One region of the Desulfovibrio intestinalis genome, then DNA from elsewhere that is predicted to be linked to it. Evidence: predicted binding sites of a transcription regulator. Region 1 holds the regulator's gene; each other region holds the start of a gene.
What was found. The regulator sigma-54, encoded in region 1, starts transcription at its own class of promoters, with help from an activator protein. The targets are predictions, from matches to a motif close to CTGGCACGGNNNNTGCTT.

Region 1 (4,701 bases):
TGCCAGGGCAAAAAAAAAGCGTAAGGTGCCCCAACTAACGTCATTTCATATAAGTTGTTCATGGGGACCCCTTACGGTTTCTGTGGGAACACTGCGGAAATCCAGTTGTACAAGGTGCTGCTGGATAGAGTGCAGGTCTTCCCTGTCCTGGGCTGACAACGCCACATGGGGAAGAATTTGTATTTTTTCCGGGCCGTAATGCAGGTTGCCAATATTGAGAGTTTCCATAATGACGCCCGCTCCGCTGGCGCGTCGAGCATCCTGGCAATTGCCAAAAAGAACAAAGCTGTCTTCGCCGCAGGCGTCAAGCGTTCTGGCCAGGTCGTGTACCGGAATGAAATGGGTGATAATACGTTGTGGCACGGCAAGTTCAATTATCTGCTGGCGCAGTTCGTCTGCAGCAAGCTCGTCGTTGGCAACCACCAGGTGCCTGGCACCAGTATAGGGTAACCACGCCTCTATGACCTGCCCGTGCACCAAACGATTATCAACGCGGAACCACATATAGCTAGCCGTCGTTTTTGGCTCGGGCCTTATTACGCAACATATTTCCGGCAACCACGATGCCCTTTGCCCCCGCTTCGCCTGCCAGTTGCGCCAGTTCTTCCAAAGGTTTTTCGCGTGTTGAGAAAACTTTGAGAAGCATAGGGAGATTCACTCCCGTTACAACCTCAACCTTGTGCGTGGTCAAAAGTGAAAGAGCCAAGTTGGTTGGGGTGCCGCCGAACATGTCAGTAAGAATAATGACCCCAGCCCCCTTGTCCAGCCTTTGGGCTGCGTCAGTAAGGCGTCGTACGGTTTCAGACACTTCGTGGGCAACGTCCACACTAATGGAGCTACAGTCGCTTTGCGGCCCCAGAATGAATTCAGCAGTCCGCAACATTGCCGAACCATAGTCGGCATGCGAAACGATGATGATACCCACCTGTGTCTTCTTGTTTTCGTCCGTCATGGCATTCCTCTCGACTCAAAGCCTGCCAGCTTTTTTAGCCAAGTTCAAGATGTCGGTGTTCCAGAGTTGTTGGATAGTCAGCCTGTTTTAATGCCTGCAAAATTTCTTCGGCCATGGCCACTGAACGGTGGCGTCCCCCAGTGCATCCAACAGCAATGGTGACGCGGTAACGGCCTTCAGCTTCCATAAGCGGCAGCATGAACAAAAGCAAATCCATAAGCTTGGCGCGAAATTCGCGTGCGTGCGGCTGATTGAAAACGTATTGCGCAACAGCCTTGTCTTTGCCGCATTGCGGGCGCAGTTCTTCTACAAAGTACGGATTGCTGAGAAAGCGCAGGTCAAATACAAAGTCGGCTTCGCGCGGGACACCGTATTTGAAACCAAAAGAAATTACGTTGACCTTGATGGCGCGGAGCTTGCTTTTGCTGTCGCTCCAGCGCTTCTGAATGGCACGCCGCAGGTCGTGAATGGAAAAGCGTGATGTGTCAACGACAAGGTCGGCCATCTCCCGCAGAGGGCGCAAGCTGTTGCGCTCGGAAAGCAGGGCGGTTTCAAGGCCCAGCCCCTCACGTTCAAGCGGGTGAGGGCGGCGGGTTGTCGCGTAGCGCCGCAGAAGCTCCTGAACGTCGCATTCCAGAAAAAGAAGCATGGGACGGACATTTTTGGCCGTAAGGTCAGACAATGCCTCGTTAATCTCATCCAGAAAATTGCTCTGCCGCAGATCCATGCCAAGGGCAATGCCCTTGAAGTGGCTCATGGAGGGGCGAGCCATCATGGCGACCATTTCAGGAGCCAAGCTCGCTGGCAACCCATCCACCACAAAATGGCCCATATCTTCAAAAACTTTTAGAGCCGTGCTTTTACCCGCTCCGGAAAGGCCGGTTACTATGCACACGGCCACGGGCTGCTCAGCTGCACAGATTTCAGCTGCAGACTCTTCGGGCTGTTGTTTTGTGGTGTTCATGAATCCCCCGCTAATTTCCCGGCTGCCTGATTGGCAGCCGGGAATCAGGAGTAGTTATAAGACGGGGTCAATCAGCGCGTAGCTGCTTGTGCGCGTGCGGTATACCACATTGATGCGGCCATTTTCTGCGTTAAAGAAGACCAGAAACTCGCTGCCAATGGAGTCAAGCTGCATAAGCGCCTCATCAAGGTGCAGCGGCTTGGTTGCCAGACGATCTGTGCCTTCCACAGGCAGTGCAACATCAGTTTCTGCGTCAATGTTGTAGGTGAAGACATCCACATCAGCACTGCGTGCCTTGCGGCGCTGCGTCTTCACTCGCGAAACCTGACGCTTGATCTGCGCTTCAACCTTGTCGGTCACAAGGTCAATAGCGGCATACATGTCTGAGGTTTGTTCTGTGGCATTGATATGCAGTCCTTCACCGACGACAGTAACCTCGCAACGGTGGCGGAATTTGTCCACAGTCAACACAACACTTACTTCAAGACCGGAAGATTTGCCAAAAAACCGCCCCAGCTTTTCAATGCGGCGGCGGGCATATTTCTTAAGGTGGTCGGAGGCTTCAAAGTTTTTGAAGGCGAAAGAGATGTTCATATAATCCTCCTTATTATGGCAGTTCTCCATGCGGAGAACCAGGAACCCGCCCTTGAGGGACGGTGAAAATCCGGCAAAAGGCCCGGTTTTTCGCAATTTTTGTCTTTCCTTCGTGGGCAGTCTGATTCAGCTTCTGCCACAGGCGATCAAAAAACTAAAAATGTTCCTTTCGTCTGGAAGAGGACGGAATATCAAGAGCGGTGCGGTACTTTGCCACAGTACGCCGTGCGATGTTGACCTTGAGGTGGTCCTTCAGCATTTCGCCAATGCGTTCATCGCTCAGGGGAGACTTGGTGTCTTCATCGGCGATGAATTTTTTTATAAGCGCCTTGACACTTTCGGAACCCACCTGACTTCCGTCATCCAGCTCCAAACCGCTATTGAAGAAAAATTTCAGCTCAAAAATACCGTGGGGCGTGGCCACATATTTGTTGGTCGTAATTCTGCTGACAGTCGACTCATGCATACTGATGTCGTCTGCAATGTCCTTGAGGATGAGAGGAGCAAGGCGCGATACACCAACTTCAAAAAAAGCTTGCTGATGCCTGACAATGCTTTCCATTACCTTGTACAGAGTGCGTTGGCGCTGATAAAGACTCTTGATGAGCCAGCTGGCCGAGCGCATCTTTTCCGTACAGTATTCCTTTTCTTTGTCTGAGGCTCCCTTCATGTCCATTTGGTTCATGTTGGAAAGCTGCAGTTGTGGCAAGCCATCTTCGTTGAGCAGTATGACAAATTCGTCACCCATCTTGTACACAAAGACGTCTGGGCTGACGTAGGTTGGCTCTCCGCCTCCAAAGCTGGCCCCTGGAAGGGGGTCAAGACTTTGAATAATATCCAGATACTCCTTGAGTTCCTCCATATCCAGTTTGAATTTACGCAGCAACGGCTTATAGCGCTTGCCTTCAAGGTCTTCCAGGTGAGAGCGTATCAGTTCAAGCAGTATGGGATCGCGGTCGTATTTCAGGCTTTTTATTTGCACCAGCAGGCATTCACGCGCGTCACGCGCTGCAACGCCCACGGGATCAAACAGCTGCACTTTTTCAAGCACTGTCAAAACGTCAGAAGGGTCCGACTCGGTCATCTGTGCAATTTCATCTATGCTGGCGTGCAGATAGCCTGCGGAAGAAAGATTGCCAATAATGACTTCGCCAATATCTTTTTGCGCGTCAGAGAGCGAAGAAAGGCGCAGTTGCCAAAGCAGGTGCCCTTCAAGGGTCGGTTTGGCTGAGTAGCGCGCCTCTAGAGGAGAAATGTCTTCAGCAACTTCAAATTCACGAGGCTGCACAAGGCGGGGAGTGCTGGCGAATTCGCCAAGATAGTCTTCCCAGTCGGCGTCCTTGGCCAAATCCTGGTCGTATACTTCTTCAGTGGCCTTTTCCCGTCGGTCTTCAGCTGGTTCAGCTGAGCCGTCATCGCCCTGGGATTCTTCCAGAAATGGGTTGTCCAGCATTTCTTGCTGCACAGTCTCCAGAAGCTCCATGCGCGAGAGCTGGAGCAGCTTGATGGCTTGCTGCAATTGCGGGGTCATCACCAGCTGCTGAGCCAGTTTGAGTTGCTGTCGAAGTTCCAGTGCCATGAGCCAGTTCCGCCTTGAATGTCCTCAGGAAAGTTTTTTATTTACAAGTAGTGTGCCATAGTGGCAAAAATTATGCAATAGCCAGAGGTTGCGAGAGCAAAAACATGGTTTGAAGTGCCTTGAAACAAGCTTTGCCCCATTGTTTTCAGGGTGTTGGCTTCACGGATGCCAATCGGGGCAAAAAATGAAAAAGGGAGGTTGGCCCTCCCTTTTTCATTTTCTATGAGATGTCTTTAAACCCTCAGGCGTTAAACCTTGGCGTGTTTTTTAGCAGCACCAATAAATTCGCGGAAGAGGGGGTGGGCATCCATAGGCCTGGATTTGAATTCGGGGTGGAACTGACAACCAAGGAACCACGGATGGTCAGGCAGTTCAACAATTTCCACCAGCGTTCCATCCGGTGAAGTGCCGCTAAAAACCATGCCCTTTTCTGCCAGAGCTTCTTTGAATTCATTGTTGAATTCATAGCGATGACGGTGACGTTCTTCCACCAGTTCTTTCTTGTATGCATCCAGAGCCTTAGAATTGGGCAAAACCTTGCAAGGATAAGAACCCAGGCGCATGGTGCCGCCCTTGTCGCTTCCGGCATCGCGTTTTTCAACGTTCTTTGTG
Region 2 (4,701 bases), on a different contig from region 1:
GATTTTTATGAAACCGCAAGACGTCACCAATACTCCGGGCGAGCACGCTATTTTCATGATTTTCGGTTTGCAGGACGGCGATGAAGCTCTGGCAAAAGTAAAAGACCTGTGCGCCGACTTTACCGCTGTTGCCAGAAGCATGCGCACCCGGCTGCCAGATTCGGCAATCAGCTGCATCATGGGCTTCGGCGCTGAAGCCTGGAGCAAGCTTTTTCCGAAACGCGGCAAGCCAAAAGAGCTTGAAGTATTCAAAGAAATCAAAGGCAGCAAATACACCGCAGTTTCCACGCCGGGTGATATTTTCCTTCATATTCGCGCGGCGCGGCTCGACGTGTGCCTTGAAGCGGCGACCATTATCAGCTCCAAGCTTCACGGTGCGGTGTATCCCATTGATGAGGTGCAGGGCTTTCGCTATTTCGATGGGCGCGCCATAATCGGTTTTGTTGACGGCACTGAAAACCCTGAAGATGAAGCACGGCTGGCATCAGCCGCCATAGGCGTGGATGACGCTGATTTTGCGGGCGGCAGCTACGCTTTTGTGCAAAAGTATCTGCATGACATGAATGCCTGGAATGCCCTTTCCACTGAAGAACAGGAAAAAGCCATTGGCAGACGGAAGTTCAACGATGTTGAACTCAGCGACGAGGAAAAGCCCGAAAACGCACATAATGCCGTTACAAATATTGAAGACGAAGACGGTAATGAACTGAAAATAGTGCGGGCGAATATGGCCTTCGCCAACCCCGCCAAGGGCGAATTCGGCACCTATTTTATCGGCTATGCCGGTAAATTTTCCACCACGCGCAAGATGCTTGAAAACATGTTCATAGGTGAGCCCATCGGCAACACCGACCGGCTGCTGGATTTCAGCACCGCGGCAACGGGCACGTTATTTTTCGTTCCTTCCGCGGATCTGCTTGAAGAACTTGGTGAAGACTAAAGCTGATTACGTTTGAGAATGCACTTTTTCAAAGTTAATACATGCTAGCTACAGCGTTCGTCGGTACAAACACATAGCCGTGCTGGCCTCGCCTGCATACCTGGCAGCTTTACTTCTGGTGCATTCGACCGCACGCCAAACAAAACAAAAACCCCGGCAATACCGGGGTTTTTGTTTGTGCAATCTTTGAAAAGCTGAAGCGGCGCAGACCTATTTGAGCTTTTTGATGGTTTTTTCCATACCCTCTGGCAAGGGATAGCAATGCTCCTCACCGGGAAAGGCTCCGGCGCGTACTTCACGGGTATAGCCCTCAATGGCGTCACGCAAGGCTTTGTCCACCGAGCCGAAGTATTTGACAAACCGCGGCAGCGGGCGGGTATTGAGGCCAGTCATGTCCTGCCAGACCAGCACCTGCCCGTCACATTCCGCGCCTGCGCCTATGCCGATGACAGGTATGGCAAGCTCCTTGGTAACACGGGCGGCCAGAGCCGCTGGCACGCATTCCAGCACCACGGCAAAGGCTCCGGCGTCCTGAAGGGCGCGGGCGTCGTCCAGCAGTTTTTGGGCTGCGCTGGGCGTCTTGCCCTGCATCTTGAAGCCGCCAAAAGCGTTTACAGACTGGGGCGTGAGGCCCAGATGCCCCATGACGGGAATGGACGCCCGCACAAGTGCCTTGACCACATCGCAAAATTCCGCGCCGCCCTCAAGCTTGACGGCCTGGGCATGGCCTTCGCACACCAGCCTGCCAGCATTGCGCACGGCTTCGTCCACGCTTGTGTGATAGCTCATGTAAGGCATGTCACAAATAACAAGGGCCTGTTCCGCAGCGCGCGCCACGGCGGCGCAATGGCGGATCATGTCGTCCATTGTGACGCTGAGTGTATCGTCGTGTCCCAGCATGACCATGCCCAGCGAGTCTCCCACCAAAAGGGCATTGACCCCGGCGGCGTCCATAACGCGGGCCGTGCTGTAGTCATAGGCTGTAAGCACTACAAGCTTGTCTTGCCCCTTGGCAGCGCGAAATGTGACCACAGTGTTCTTCATGATAAATGCTCCTTGATAAAACCGTGCGGGCAGATGCCGGGGAAAACTGCTACGCCAGCCCAGACTGTATTATTCCGGGCAAGGCCGATTGTTGGCGTTATGGGCCAGCCCCATAAGCAGATGCGTCAGCTTGGCCGCCGTGAAATCACAATGGTGCAGGCCCGCAATAGGCGCAAGCTCCACCACGTCCAGGCCCACGACCTGCCTGCCTTCCACGCAACGCTCAAGAATGAACTGGGCTTCGCGCCAGTTTATGCCGCCGGGTGACGGTGTACCTGTGGCGGGCATAAGGGAAGCGTCAAAAGCGTCGACATCAAAGGTGATATAGATGCGCCGAGGAAAATCCTCGGGAAAAGGCAGTTCGGGCAGGCCCACTCGGGACATGAAATAGGCGTCGTAGTGCGTGACGTTGTGGGCCTTGCGCACCTCGGCCTCTTCACGGCTAAAGTCGCGCACGCCGAACTGTACCAGCGGCAGGCCCAGGTCAGCCACCGCGCGGTGCATAACGCAGGCATGCGAGTATGGGCTGCCTTCATAGCTTGCACGCAAGTCGGCATGGGCGTCAAACTGCACAATACCGAAGGGCTCGCCCGTGTTTTGGGCATGCTTTGCCAAAGCGCGCAACGCGCCAAGGCTTACGGTGTGCTCGCCGCCAAGCAGCACGGGCATGGCCTTGCAGGAAAGGGCGTGGGCAGTGGCCGCCTCAATGCGGTCAAGGGTGGCCTCAATGGGACCGCGACAGTCCACAGGCGGGGCAGTATAAAAACCTGACTCGCCAGGAGTGTGCCCGCATTCCCAGGCTTCAAGCTGCTGCGAGGCCGTGAGCAGAGCCTCTGGGCCGTGGGCTGTGCCCCCGCCGTAGGAAACGCTCTGCTCCAGCGGAACAGGAATGATATGAAAGGCGGCCTGATCTGGCCGAACCGGGCTGTATTCCGATGCAAGAAAATGCTGCATGACTATCCTCATGACTGCGTGGATGAACCAAATAAAACGGCCCGCTTGGGGAGGCAGGCCGTCTTATTTGGAGGAGGCTGTCAGCAAAAGAAAGGAAGGTACTTTCTATTGTGCAATGGCCGTGCCAAATAAAACCCAAGAATTATTCTCTTTAATATTCTGTAATTATTGAAAATATATTTCAGGAACAAATCCTGTTTAGTTTAAAAACTTATACCTCGTCAGCTGGCGCCCTTGCTGCGGGGGTATCGCTGTACAAAAAATTATCTTCTGCCGCAAGCCACCCTTCTAGGCAGAGGCATATTTGAAATGGTTTGCATTTCTGCACGGCGTGCAGTCCGGCATTACCCTTCCAACAGAATTTACGCGCCAGCCATACAATCTCGCACCAACAACAGCAGGAACCCATGCAGCGCGGTGCGGCGCACGTATCAGGCAAAGGGGACTGACAGATTTTCAGCAGTTTTTCAAGGGACTGGCAGATTATCAGGCGAATCGGGGTACCCGCCGCCCATTTGCCTGAAAGACTGTTTCGGGCAAATGGGCGGCGGGTACAAAGATTACTGTACGGTTTCCTTGCCGCTTGCGGCAGGCGAACCCTGAATGCTGAGGCTCAGCTTTTCAGCCAGTTCGCGGGCTCCGGGGCTCTGACGCCATTCGTCAAACAGCTTGCGCCATGCGCCGAATTCCGTGAAGCCACGGTCAAGCTGGTCTTCATGCATCTGTAACCAGGTGTTGAAAAGCTGCATCTGCACCTGAAAAGTAGAGCTGTTAAAAATCATTGCCGCGCTGTCGCGGGCAATGCTTTTGCCTTCAACATGGGTGGCCACAAAGTTACAGATGGCGCGCTGCGACATTTCAAACGTCACTTCCTTGCCATTCATTTCGTCGGCCAGAGGCAGCAGATGAGGATACAGCTCGGCAATGCGTTCCATCCCCTTGACCGGCACGGCCATAAACAGCGGCGCTTCGCCATCCACCGGAGCGGCTTCGGGCTTTTCGCTGATAAAATAGAAGCGCAACCAGTTTTCAAACATTACCGATTCAATCATTGCGGCGACAGCGCTCTGGAATTGGCTCTGTGGTTCAGGCATGGAAACTCCTTAATTTTTTTGATGGCCCGGTATAGTCAGGCCCGATTCTCTACCAGAACGTGACCAAATCAACTTTGCAGCAATGCGCCTTACAAAGCTGGCACTCAGCCGGAAAACAAAACGCAGTCTGGCACAGCCAAAGGCCGAAAACATTTGTTACGGCCCCCGCTAGAGCGTTTCAAGGTTGAAATGCTCTGGTGCCCGCCGTGGAGGCGTAAGCGCTATTTATTAGCGCGGTGAAACGCCGTAACGAGCATGTCTTTAACTTCGAGAATATAAATTCTTAAAGTTAATCTGCACTAGGGAAAAATATCGCAAGCGTTTTTATATGTACTATCGGGTGCAGCCCGCGTCAATGCGAATCGCCGCAAAGCCCGGCCAAACCTCAATTCTCCGGCTGTTTCGCGGCGGCCAAACGCTCACGCCGCTGGCGCAGGGCCTTGTTGCCCATAAGGCTCAGAACCAGGGTGGCGGTTCCTGTCACGGCGCAAACTACGCCCAGAGGCACGGCGGTTTCCGGTCCGGCCAAGCCCACAAGAGGGGAAGAAAAAGCCCCAAAAATAAACGCCGCCACGCCAATCACGCCGGAAGCAGCGCCCGCGCCCACATCCTGCGCGGCAATGCCCAGCGTAAAGCTGGTAGCAAAGGTCACACCCTGAAGGGTTATCA
Region 3 (4,701 bases), on a different contig from region 1:
AAGAAGGCTGGTACCGTTCTGGTGGCTATTTCCATCATCATTTGGGCGGGCATGACCTTCCCCAAGATGCCCGAAGAAATGGCCGCGCCTTTTGAACAGAAGATTGAGCAGCTTGAAACCCAGATTGCCGCTTTCCCTGAAGGTGCTGAAGAGCGTGGTCCTCTTGAAGAAGAACTGACCAGCGTGCGCGACGAACTGGGCGAAGAAGAGCTTGCGTATTCCATTGCTGGCCGTCTGGGCAAGGCCATTGAGCCCGCCACACAGCCTGTGGGCTTTGACTGGCGCACGGATATCGCCCTGCTGGCTGGCGTTGCCGCCAAGGAAGCCATCGTGTCCACCCTGGGCACTGCCTACGCCATTGGCGAACAGGACCCTGAAGACGCCGCTCCCCTGGCTGAACGCCTGAAGAGCGACAGCAACTGGTCAAAGGCTACTGCACTTTCGCTCATGCTGTTCGTGCTCATGTACTCTCCCTGCTTTGTGGCTCTTGTGGTCATCAAGCAAGAGGCGGGCAGCTGGGGCTGGCTGATTTTCAGCATGGTCTTCAACACCGCTGTGGCCTATGTGGTCGCTATGGTGGCCTACCAGGTTGGACGATCTGTATGGGGATAGTATAAGGGCTTCGGTTTGCCTTGCCGCCTGACGGCAGCAAATCCCGAAACAGAGCTTTGAGCTTTAGTACATGCCCGTGCCGCGCCTTGACAAAGGGCTTGCGGCACGGGCATTGTTTTATGGATATTGGCATTATGCGTCAGGCGTTTATTTTGAGACTCAGGTCGTGCATTGGGGTGTGTATGGTGATTCGGACTTTTGGCCTCTGCCTTATCCTTTGCCTTCTCTGGGGAATATCCCCGGCTTTTGCCTGGGACGCCTGGGTTATTAGTGTTGAGGACGGCAACACCGTTTCTGTCAGTAAAACGCGTGGCAGCGAAGACGCTGACACCGTGTTGCGCTTTTATGGTATCGACGCGCCTACCTTGAGCCAGCCTTTTGGTCCGGAAGCCCGTCAGCGCCTATCAGAGATTATGGCGCGCGGCACCAAGGTTACGGTAGAGCCGATAGGTGAAAGTGAATCTGGCACCGTAAGCGCGCTTATTCAGGTTGGCGGCGCATCTGTCAATTATCAGCTGGTGGCCGAAGGGTTGGCCTGGGTAGACCGACAAACCTGCCGGGCCATTTTTTGCCGCCGCTGGATGATACAGGAACATCAGGCTGTTGTGGACAGGCGGGGGATCTGGGGCCTGAAAATTGGCACACCCCCCTGGCAGTGGAGCAGATAAAAAACGGAGTACATATGAACGTTACTGGTTCGCAGGAATTGAGGGAATTTCTTGATGGTTGGAAAACCGATCCTCAGAACGCCAAAGCGGCCTTCACGGCATATATGGATTTTCTGGCTGCGCACAGCGGTATGAGTTTTACCTTCAAGGCGCGCCCCGGCGTGAGCTATTCTTTGCGCGCCCGGCACGTTGCTCAGAGCAGACGTGAGCTTTTTGTACTGCTGGATGTGGTTGACGATGAAGCGGATAACCGCTGGCTGTCTGTCTGCTTTTACAACAATATGGTAACGGACGCCGAAGACAAGGGCGATTTTGTGCCCAGCGGCCTGATGGACGAAGACGCCCGCTGCTTTAACCTTGAAGAAGATGACGCCCGTATGCGTGACTATATTATGGCCCGGCTGGCCGAAGCTGCGCGTAACGCCGAAAAGAACGTGGAGTAAATTTGCAGACTGCACATGCCGCGCCCTGCGTGGCCATAGATTTTGAAACTTCCGGGTATGCGGCCCACAGCGCTTGCGCTGTGGGCCTTGCCCGCATTGAAGACGGGCGCGTTGTAGACCAGTTTTACAGCCTTATCTGCCCGCCGTCTTCGCGAGTTATGTTTACAGAAATTCATGGGCTCACCTGGAGCATGTTAAAGAGTGCTCCCAGCTTTATTGAAGTCTGGCCGCAGATGGAAGCGTTCATTACCGGAGCTGATGCGCTGCTGGCGCACAACGCTTCTTTCGACAGGCGCGTATTGCAGGCCTGCTGCCGTGAAGCCGGAACCGACGCCCCTCGCTGCCACTTTCTCTGTACCTTGAAGGGCGCACGGCGCAGCCTTCCCTTGCCTTCAAAGAAGCTCAATCACGTTTGCGAGTATTTTGGCATAGGCCTTGAGCATCACCATGCAGGTTCAGATGCTTCTGCCTGTGCCCAGATATATCTGCACCTGCGTGCATTGGGCGTTACTGACAGTCAGATGCGTCTGTAGCTTCATCGCACAATTCGTTCCCCAAAAGTATGCGCCGTATCCGGCCTTGACCTCGTCAATAAAGTGGCGGCGTTGAGGCCGGATACTTTTTTGAATGAAAAAATTTACTTTAACATAATGTTTTAATTAAATAAATAAATATTGGAATGGGTTTTGCTTTTGACTTGGCAGCAATCCATACGGACTGCAGGAGGCATCATGAAAAGTTTGTTCAGCAGCCAGGTCGGCCTTGTTGGCACGGTCATGAACATGCAGCTTCAACGGCAGAATGTCATTGCGGGCAACTTGGCCAACATTGACACGCCCAACTACAAGCCGCGTGAACTGAGTTTTGAAAAAGAACTCCAGACCGCCCTTGGGCAGGATATGGAAGGCCAGATGAGCCGTACCAACGGGGAACATATTCCTTCAGCCTTTGATCCTGAATCCTTCCGGCCTGAATGGTCGGAGGCTTTCAAACCCAGGCTTATTCACGGTGAAGACCGCGTGAACCTTGATAAGGAAATGGCCAAGCATTCCAAGAACCAGTTACAGTTCACCGCATTGGCCCAAATTCTGACCAAGACTTTTGAAGGCATGCATACCGTCATACAAGACGGCAAGCAGGTTTAAGAAACGCAGATCAGATAATGATCAGCGAATTACCGGCTGTTTTGCTGGAGGTGACAGGTAACTGTTGACCCCAAAAACAGCGCAGGTGGCCTTCACGGATCTTCGAGTATCAGGAGGACGTCATGGATTTCATGACAGCATTTGACATAAGCGCATCGGGCCTTGCGGCTGACCGTACGCGCATCAATACAATCTCGATGAACTTGGCCAATGCCAAGACCACGCGAACCCCTTTGGGTGGCCCTTACCGCAGGCGCAGTGTTGTGCAGCAGACGGCTGACGTGGACGATCCCTTTTCCGTGCATATGCGTTCGGCGCTTGACCGTGCGGTTCAAGGGGTGCGCGTTATGGCTGTGACAATGGACAACCGTCCTTTCAAGCGCGTGTATGAGCCGGGTAACCCCGACGCTAACGCAGAAGGCTATGTGATGTATCCCGACATCAACGTGGTGGAAGAAATGGCCAATCTTATGACGGCCCAGCGTAACTTTGAAGCCAACGTTACGACGGTGGACGCTGTAAAGGGCATGTACGTCAAAGCCCTTGAAATTGGCAAATAGCAATAAAAATATGTTCGTACGCGAAAACGTGCGGAATCAGTGAGCGGAGTCAGGAGAATACCATGAGCATTCAGGCAACAGGCATGCGCGCGTATAGTGAAGCCATGCAGCATTTCAGCAAGGTGTCCGGCAGTTTGCAGCAGGGTTCGGCAGTAAGCGGGCAAACGCTTTTTTCCCGCACGCTGGACCAGAGCCTTGCACGCAGCCAGGTTGATACTGGCGAAAACTTCGGCGCTCAGGTGGACAAGATGCAGTTTCCTGGCACCGCCTCCACCCCGGTGACGCCGGAAAGCAGCTTCACGGGCACGCTCAAAGACTCTCTTAATAAAGTCAATCAGCTGCAAAGCGTGAAAGACCACGCCATCAACGAGTTCGCTTCTGGCCGCACCCAGAATGTGCAGGAACTCATGATCACCATGCAGAAATCCAGTCTTGCTATGAAGCTTACTACCGCTGTGCGCGGCAAGGTGCTGGAAGCCTATAAAGAAATTTCAAAAATGCAGTTTTAGCCTTAACGCATCACATCTTCTGATCACGCTCCTGAACGACCTCTCTCCATGCGGCTTTGCCGTTGGGGAGAGGTTTTTTTGCGTTAATTTCAGGGGCCGACGCAAATAATTCTTCAAAGTTGAAGTGTTCAAACTGCGTGCTGCCCAGTGGCAGTGGGCTCAATAGTAACCTGCCAAAATTCATACACTATATAGTGGCATGGCTCTTGCTAGTGGTAAGAGAGCCCGGCCTTGGCGTCGGAAAACCAGCGCTTGCGCGCACAGGAGCGGACCATGCCTGCATTCATTCAACAATTCGTCAATTCCTTCACGGCGATATGGGCCAAAATGAGCCCACTGCAACGCATTGCTTCCGTTGGCGGGGCTGTAGGCCTGCTGGCTGCTGTCATTGGCCTCTCCATCTGGTTGAGCCGCCCTGAATACCGTGTTCTTTACTCCAACCTTGGCCCGGAAGACGCCAGTGTGGTCGTCAAAGCGCTGCAGGGCGACAAGGTGGCCTACCGGATTGCCGACAACGGCGCGACCATCCTTGTGCCGCAGGAAATTGTTTACGACCAGCGCATCAAGATCGCGGGCGAAGGCGGTCTGGTGGGGCAGGGCATTGGCTTTGAAATTTTTGACAAAATCAAAGTAGGCCAGACTGACTTCGTACAGAAGATCAACTACACCCGCGCCCTCCAGGGCGAACTGGCCCGTACCATCAGCGAGTTCCCCAGTGTGGAAAGCGCCCGTGTGCATCTGGTCATTCCGCGTCGCAGCCTCTT
Region 4 (4,701 bases), on a different contig from region 1:
TGCTGGCCTCGGCGACAGGCGTGGGAAAGCTGGTTCCTGATATGGCTGGCGTGCTTGCCGATGGATCGGGCGACGGCATGATGTTTAAGCAGGTTCAAGGGCCTTTTCCCAAAGGACCTTGCCGCTTCGCCCTGTACGGCCATGCAGACAGTTATGTTGGCGCTTTTTATGAATTGATAGACAGCGCTCAACAGTGCATTTTGTTTAGAGGCCGCGTAGCAACAGTGGAAAAAAATCTGTTGGCCGTTGCCTGCCTTGACCTTCAGCGGGATAGTCAATCAGTCGAAATTCGCGTTTATGTTCGTCAGGGAACCAGGCTGCTGGTGACGCGCTGTATGCTAAGGCCATGCTCGCCCTTTGATGTAAAAATCAAAGATGAGTCCGATAATTTCCTGTATAATATTTTTGATAGCGATACCTTGTTGCGCTTGCCCCTGCCTGGCGCCAGAAAAGGAGTATCCCTGCATGATGGGGCCGCCAGAGGCATAAGTCTTCAACAAGATAAACTGCGGGCTTTTTGTGAAGCGGATCCGCTTTTTCATGGCGCTCAGCGTGCAGCGCATGGGCTTTCTCTTGTCACCAGAGAGCGATTTTTGAATATGTTTATTCTTCTTAAGTACTACCTGCCGAAGCTGGATGCACAAGGAGATATTATTGAATTTGGTACCTTTCGGGGAGGGATGGCCCTGTTTATGGCCTACCTGCTCAAATTTACAAAAAGCCGCAGGCGCGTATACGCGCTGGACACCTTTGAGGGCATGCCCCTGACCGAGAGCGCGCAAGATTACCACAAACAAGGGGATTTCAAGGAAGATAACTTGATGGGGGAAATGCTTAGGCGGAAAGAGATGCTCGGTCTGGATAACTTGATATTGGTCAAAGGATTGTTTGAAAACACAGTCCCGACGCTGTTTCAGGAAAAACTGTCTTTTGCCCTGGCACATATTGACTGTGATATCTACGACGCCGTTGCCTACTCATATGAGAGCGTGAAAGACCGAATGGTTGCTGGCGGATATGTGGTTTTTGACGATCCTTTGGCAGCCTCTTGCCAGGGGGCCATGGCCGCTGTTGAAGAGCTGCTGTACCATAGGGACAAGTTGCATGCGGAGCAGGTTTATCCGCATATGGTCTTCCGGCTTGGACTGGAACAGGGTTTTTAACGCTACTGATACAGAGGGCTCATAGACCGCAGCAGGTTGGTGAATAGGCCGTCCAGTCCCAGAATAAAGGTTTCCACATGGTCAGCCATAATGACCAGCAGCAGACCCACAAAGAAAAATCCCACGCCAATCTTGGCCGGAAAGCCGAATTCCATAATGTGTATCTGCGGCGAGGTGCGGGCTACCAGGCCCAGGGCCACTTCCACCATAAAAAGCGCCACCATTACCGGAGCCGCAATTTGCAGGGCCAATACAAACATCTGCGAAGCCAGGTGCAGTATCTGCCACATGATGTTGGAGCCGATGAAAAGCCCCCCCGGCGGTATCAGCTTGAAGGATTCGGCAAAGCCCTTGATCATGTACAGGTGGCCGTCCAGCGCCAGAAAGGTCAGCAGAGAAACCATCCAGAGAAAAAACGCCGTTATGCCCGTCTGGTTGCCGGTGAGCGGGTCGGCAAAATTTATCATGGTGAAGCCCATCTGAAAGCCCAGAAGTTCACCACCCGCCTGAATGCCCATAAACAGAAAATTGACGGCCATGCCCAGCACCAGCCCCAGCACCGCCTCGCCCAGAATCATGATTACCATGTCGAAGGGATGGGCAGGCATCTGGCTGCCCGGCAGGGCGAGATGCGGCCATACGCCCAGCGTGAACACCAGGGTTATGGCGGCTTTGACCTGTACGGGGATATTGTTGGTGGAAAACACAGGCAGCATGAACATGACAATACTTACCCGCATCATGGTAAGTATGAGACTTAAAATCTCAGCCTGGTTGTAGTTGAACACGTCCATGCCGGAGGGGATTGCAAAATGGTTGCCAAAAAATGCAGTCTTTTTGCGCCGCAGCGCGTCAGAAGGGTGACGCGCTGCGGCTTGTCAGCCCCGCTGGGGGCAGGGCTTTGGAGGAGGACAATTTTACCTGTGAATTTACGGCAGGAAGGGCCTTGCCACGGTATTTTTTCAGAACAACTTTTGCAGACAAGCTTTTACCATACCAGCTCTGGGCAGTTCAGCTTTTGCAGCGTCAGTTTTTACCTGATACATTCTCGTCAAATCAGCTCGGCCTGCCTGGTTCCAGTCAACGTGATTCTGCATGGATTGTCTTGCCAGTGTGCTTGGCGACAGGACATCCCTTGCCGGATCAGCCTTTACTTTGTTCCTTTGGGTTATAGTGGCGTAATCCGTTGAAAACCCACAAGCCCAAAAGAAATACCAGAAGCGCCGCAGACAGCAGCACTGTGCTGTGTGCGGAGGAAAAGGCCATTTGTCCGGCCTCGGCAATGGCTTTGCCTTTTTCTCCACCAGCCAGCTCCGCGGCAACCATCGTATCGCTGATAGAATCCACGACACTGTGCGGCAGGCTCTGGCGTATGTATTCCGGCAAACGCAAGGCCGCGCTGTAGTTTACTGACAGCAGAACCCCAAAGCCCGTGATGCCCAAGCCCGCGCCCAGATCATAACCCAGAGCTTCAATGGATCCTGCTGCCCCGCCTTTTTCCGGCGGCACGCTGCCCATGATGGCAATGGATGAGGCCGTCAAACCAATGCTGAGTGAAAGCCCCAAAATGACCATGCACGAGAACACCAGCCAGCCAGCGTCATGAAAGCTCGCAAAACCCAGCCCGGCGAGGCTGGCTCCGGCAGCCAGCAGCGACAGTGTACAGACGCTCCGCAGCCCACCCCAAACGACCAGTTTTCCGGCCAAAGGGCCGCCAACGGCAGAAGCCGCCATGATGGGCAGCATGAAAATGCCAGCCTGCAAGGGCGTGCGCCCGAGAACAAACTGCAACTCCTGGGCAATGGTAAGCTCCACGCCAGCCAGCGCGCCTGAAACAATAAGGGCTGTCACGAGTCCCACGCGGATGGCAGGCATGCGGAACAGGCCAAGGTCAAGCATGGGCGCGCGCGCAGTCAGCTGCTTGCGTATGAACAATGCCAGCAAAAAAATACCGCAAGCCAGCACGCCGCCGCAAAGCAGCATTGAAGAGCCCTGTTTGAAAACGGCCTTAATGGCATACACCGTCGCCATAAGGCCCGCGGCCAGTGTCAGAGCCTGCCCGATGGGCCATGTGCCTTTGGCCTTGATTTGGGGCTTGGGCAGCAGGTGGGCAGCCAGGGGCAGGATAATCAGAATGATCGGCACATTGATAAGAAAAACAGATCCCCACCAGAAATGCTCAAGCAAAAGGCCGCCCGCCAGAGGGCCCATGGCGGCGGCCACGGTACTTACCGTACCCCAGATGCCCAGGGCCATGGCCCGTTCTTTCCAGTCGTCAAATGTAATCCGTATGATGGCCAGCACACTGGGTATTATCATGGCTCCGCCCACGGCAAGCAGGCCCCTGGCCATAATCAGGCTTTTGGCCGTTGGCGAAAAGGCCGCTGCCAGCGAAGCGGCCATAAAGATGAGCAGCCCGACCAAGAGCAGTTTGCGCGGGCCGATGCGGTCGCCCTGCGTGCCCATTGGCACCAGCAGGCTGGCAATAATCAGCGGGTAGATGTCAATAATCCAGAGTATTTCCGTGCCCGTGGCCTGTAGCGAAAGCGTCAACGACGGCACGGCGATATGCAGGATGGTCATGTCCGTGGCAATGGGCAACCATGCCACCATAACGGCAATAAGCACCCGCCAGCGTGCGCCCTTGGAAAGGCGCTTTTGAACAGGAGCGCCCTGTGGGGGCGCACTGTGTGTATTCGGATTGTCTGTGCTCATAAAAAAATCATAGGATGCGTTTGTTACAGCCAGCATTGTTTTTGCGTCATAATGCGTGGCAGTGGGCAGACCGGGCCGCCCTTCGTGATGCAGCAAGCATTCACCGGGATCACGCTCCCGGTGAATGCTTGCTTTGAAATACCGTCACGCCACAGTCATTACGGCTTGCGTGGCGTGCCGATGTTTTTTGCCGTATTTTCCAGCAGTATTGCTACTTACCGCCTTTGCTGCGCGGTTTGCGAAATATATTCACAACCAGCACAAAGAACAGTGGCGTAAAGTAAACGCCAAGGGCCGTCGCGGTGAGCATTCCTGCCATCACCACAGTACCCAGGGCATTTTGCGCTCCTGACCCGGCTCCGCTGCTCAGGGCCAGAGGAATGACACCGAGAATAAAACACAGGGATGTCATTATGATGGGCCGCAGCCGCAGCCGGGATGCCTCAATGGCTGCAGCGGCCAGACTTTTGCCAGCCCTGTGCTGGGCGCGGGCAAACTCCACAATCAAAATGGAGTTTTTGGCTGACAGGCCCACAATGGTCAGCACAGCGATTTGAAAGTAGATATCATTATTCAGTCCGCGCAGCCAAGCCCCGGCAAGAGCGCCCACAAGGCCCGTAGGCACGGCCAGCAAAACGGATACGGGTATGCTCCAGCTTTCGTACAGGGCTGCCAGACTGAGAAACACCACCAGCAGTGAAATGGCGTAGAGCATGGGAGCCTGGTTGCCGGACAGCAGTTCCTGGTAGGAAAGGCCTGTCCAGGCAAAGTCGAAGCCCGGGGGCAGAGCTTTGGCGCTGGCTTCCATAGCCTTCATGGCCTG

Region 2: a site for sigma-54 is predicted at 3,049-3,066, ahead of speB (agmatinase). Genes of this name have one in related genera too.
Region 3: a site for sigma-54 is predicted at 2,398-2,415, ahead of flgB (flagellar basal body rod protein FlgB). Genes of this name have one in related genera too.
Region 4: a site for sigma-54 is predicted at 2,146-2,163, ahead of fliR (flagellar biosynthetic protein FliR). Genes of this name have one in related genera too.

Annotation. Positions count from the first base shown of each region.
Region 1 covers NZ_JACHGO010000005.1:96,569-101,269, forward strand. Annotated here, with positions in the region: gene HNQ38_RS08845 (PTS sugar transporter subunit IIB) at 46-504, opposite strand; gene HNQ38_RS08850 (PTS sugar transporter subunit IIA) at 509-952, opposite strand; gene rapZ (RNase adapter RapZ) at 987-1,916, opposite strand; gene hpf (ribosome hibernation-promoting factor, HPF/YfiA family) at 1,971-2,510, opposite strand; gene rpoN (RNA polymerase factor sigma-54) at 2,665-4,089, opposite strand; gene pyrG (CTP synthase) at 4,338-4,701, opposite strand, start outside.
Region 2 covers NZ_JACHGO010000006.1:132,784-137,484, reverse strand. Annotated here, with positions in the region: gene HNQ38_RS10495 (Dyp-type peroxidase) at 8-940, shown strand; gene panB (3-methyl-2-oxobutanoate hydroxymethyltransferase) at 1,151-1,984, opposite strand; gene speB (agmatinase) at 2,054-2,938, opposite strand; gene HNQ38_RS10480 (hypothetical protein) at 3,499-4,032, opposite strand; gene HNQ38_RS10475 (multidrug effflux MFS transporter) at 4,418-4,701, opposite strand, start outside.
Region 3 covers NZ_JACHGO010000002.1:449,081-453,781, forward strand. Annotated here, with positions in the region: gene feoB (ferrous iron transport protein B) at 1-612, shown strand, start outside; gene HNQ38_RS04755 (thermonuclease family protein) at 795-1,280, shown strand; gene HNQ38_RS04760 (hypothetical protein) at 1,295-1,723, shown strand; gene HNQ38_RS04765 (3'-5' exonuclease) at 1,726-2,256, shown strand; gene flgB (flagellar basal body rod protein FlgB) at 2,455-2,868, shown strand; gene flgC (flagellar basal body rod protein FlgC) at 2,991-3,428, shown strand; gene fliE (flagellar hook-basal body complex protein FliE) at 3,491-3,937, shown strand; gene fliF (flagellar basal-body MS-ring/collar protein FliF) at 4,211-4,701, shown strand, end outside.
Region 4 covers NZ_JACHGO010000004.1:247,414-252,114, reverse strand. Annotated here, with positions in the region: gene HNQ38_RS07880 (TylF/MycF/NovP-related O-methyltransferase) at 1-1,163, shown strand, start outside; gene fliR (flagellar biosynthetic protein FliR) at 1,166-1,957, opposite strand; gene HNQ38_RS07870 (MFS transporter) at 2,307-3,878, opposite strand; partial or broken gene HNQ38_RS07865 (efflux RND transporter permease subunit) at 4,090-4,701, opposite strand, start outside.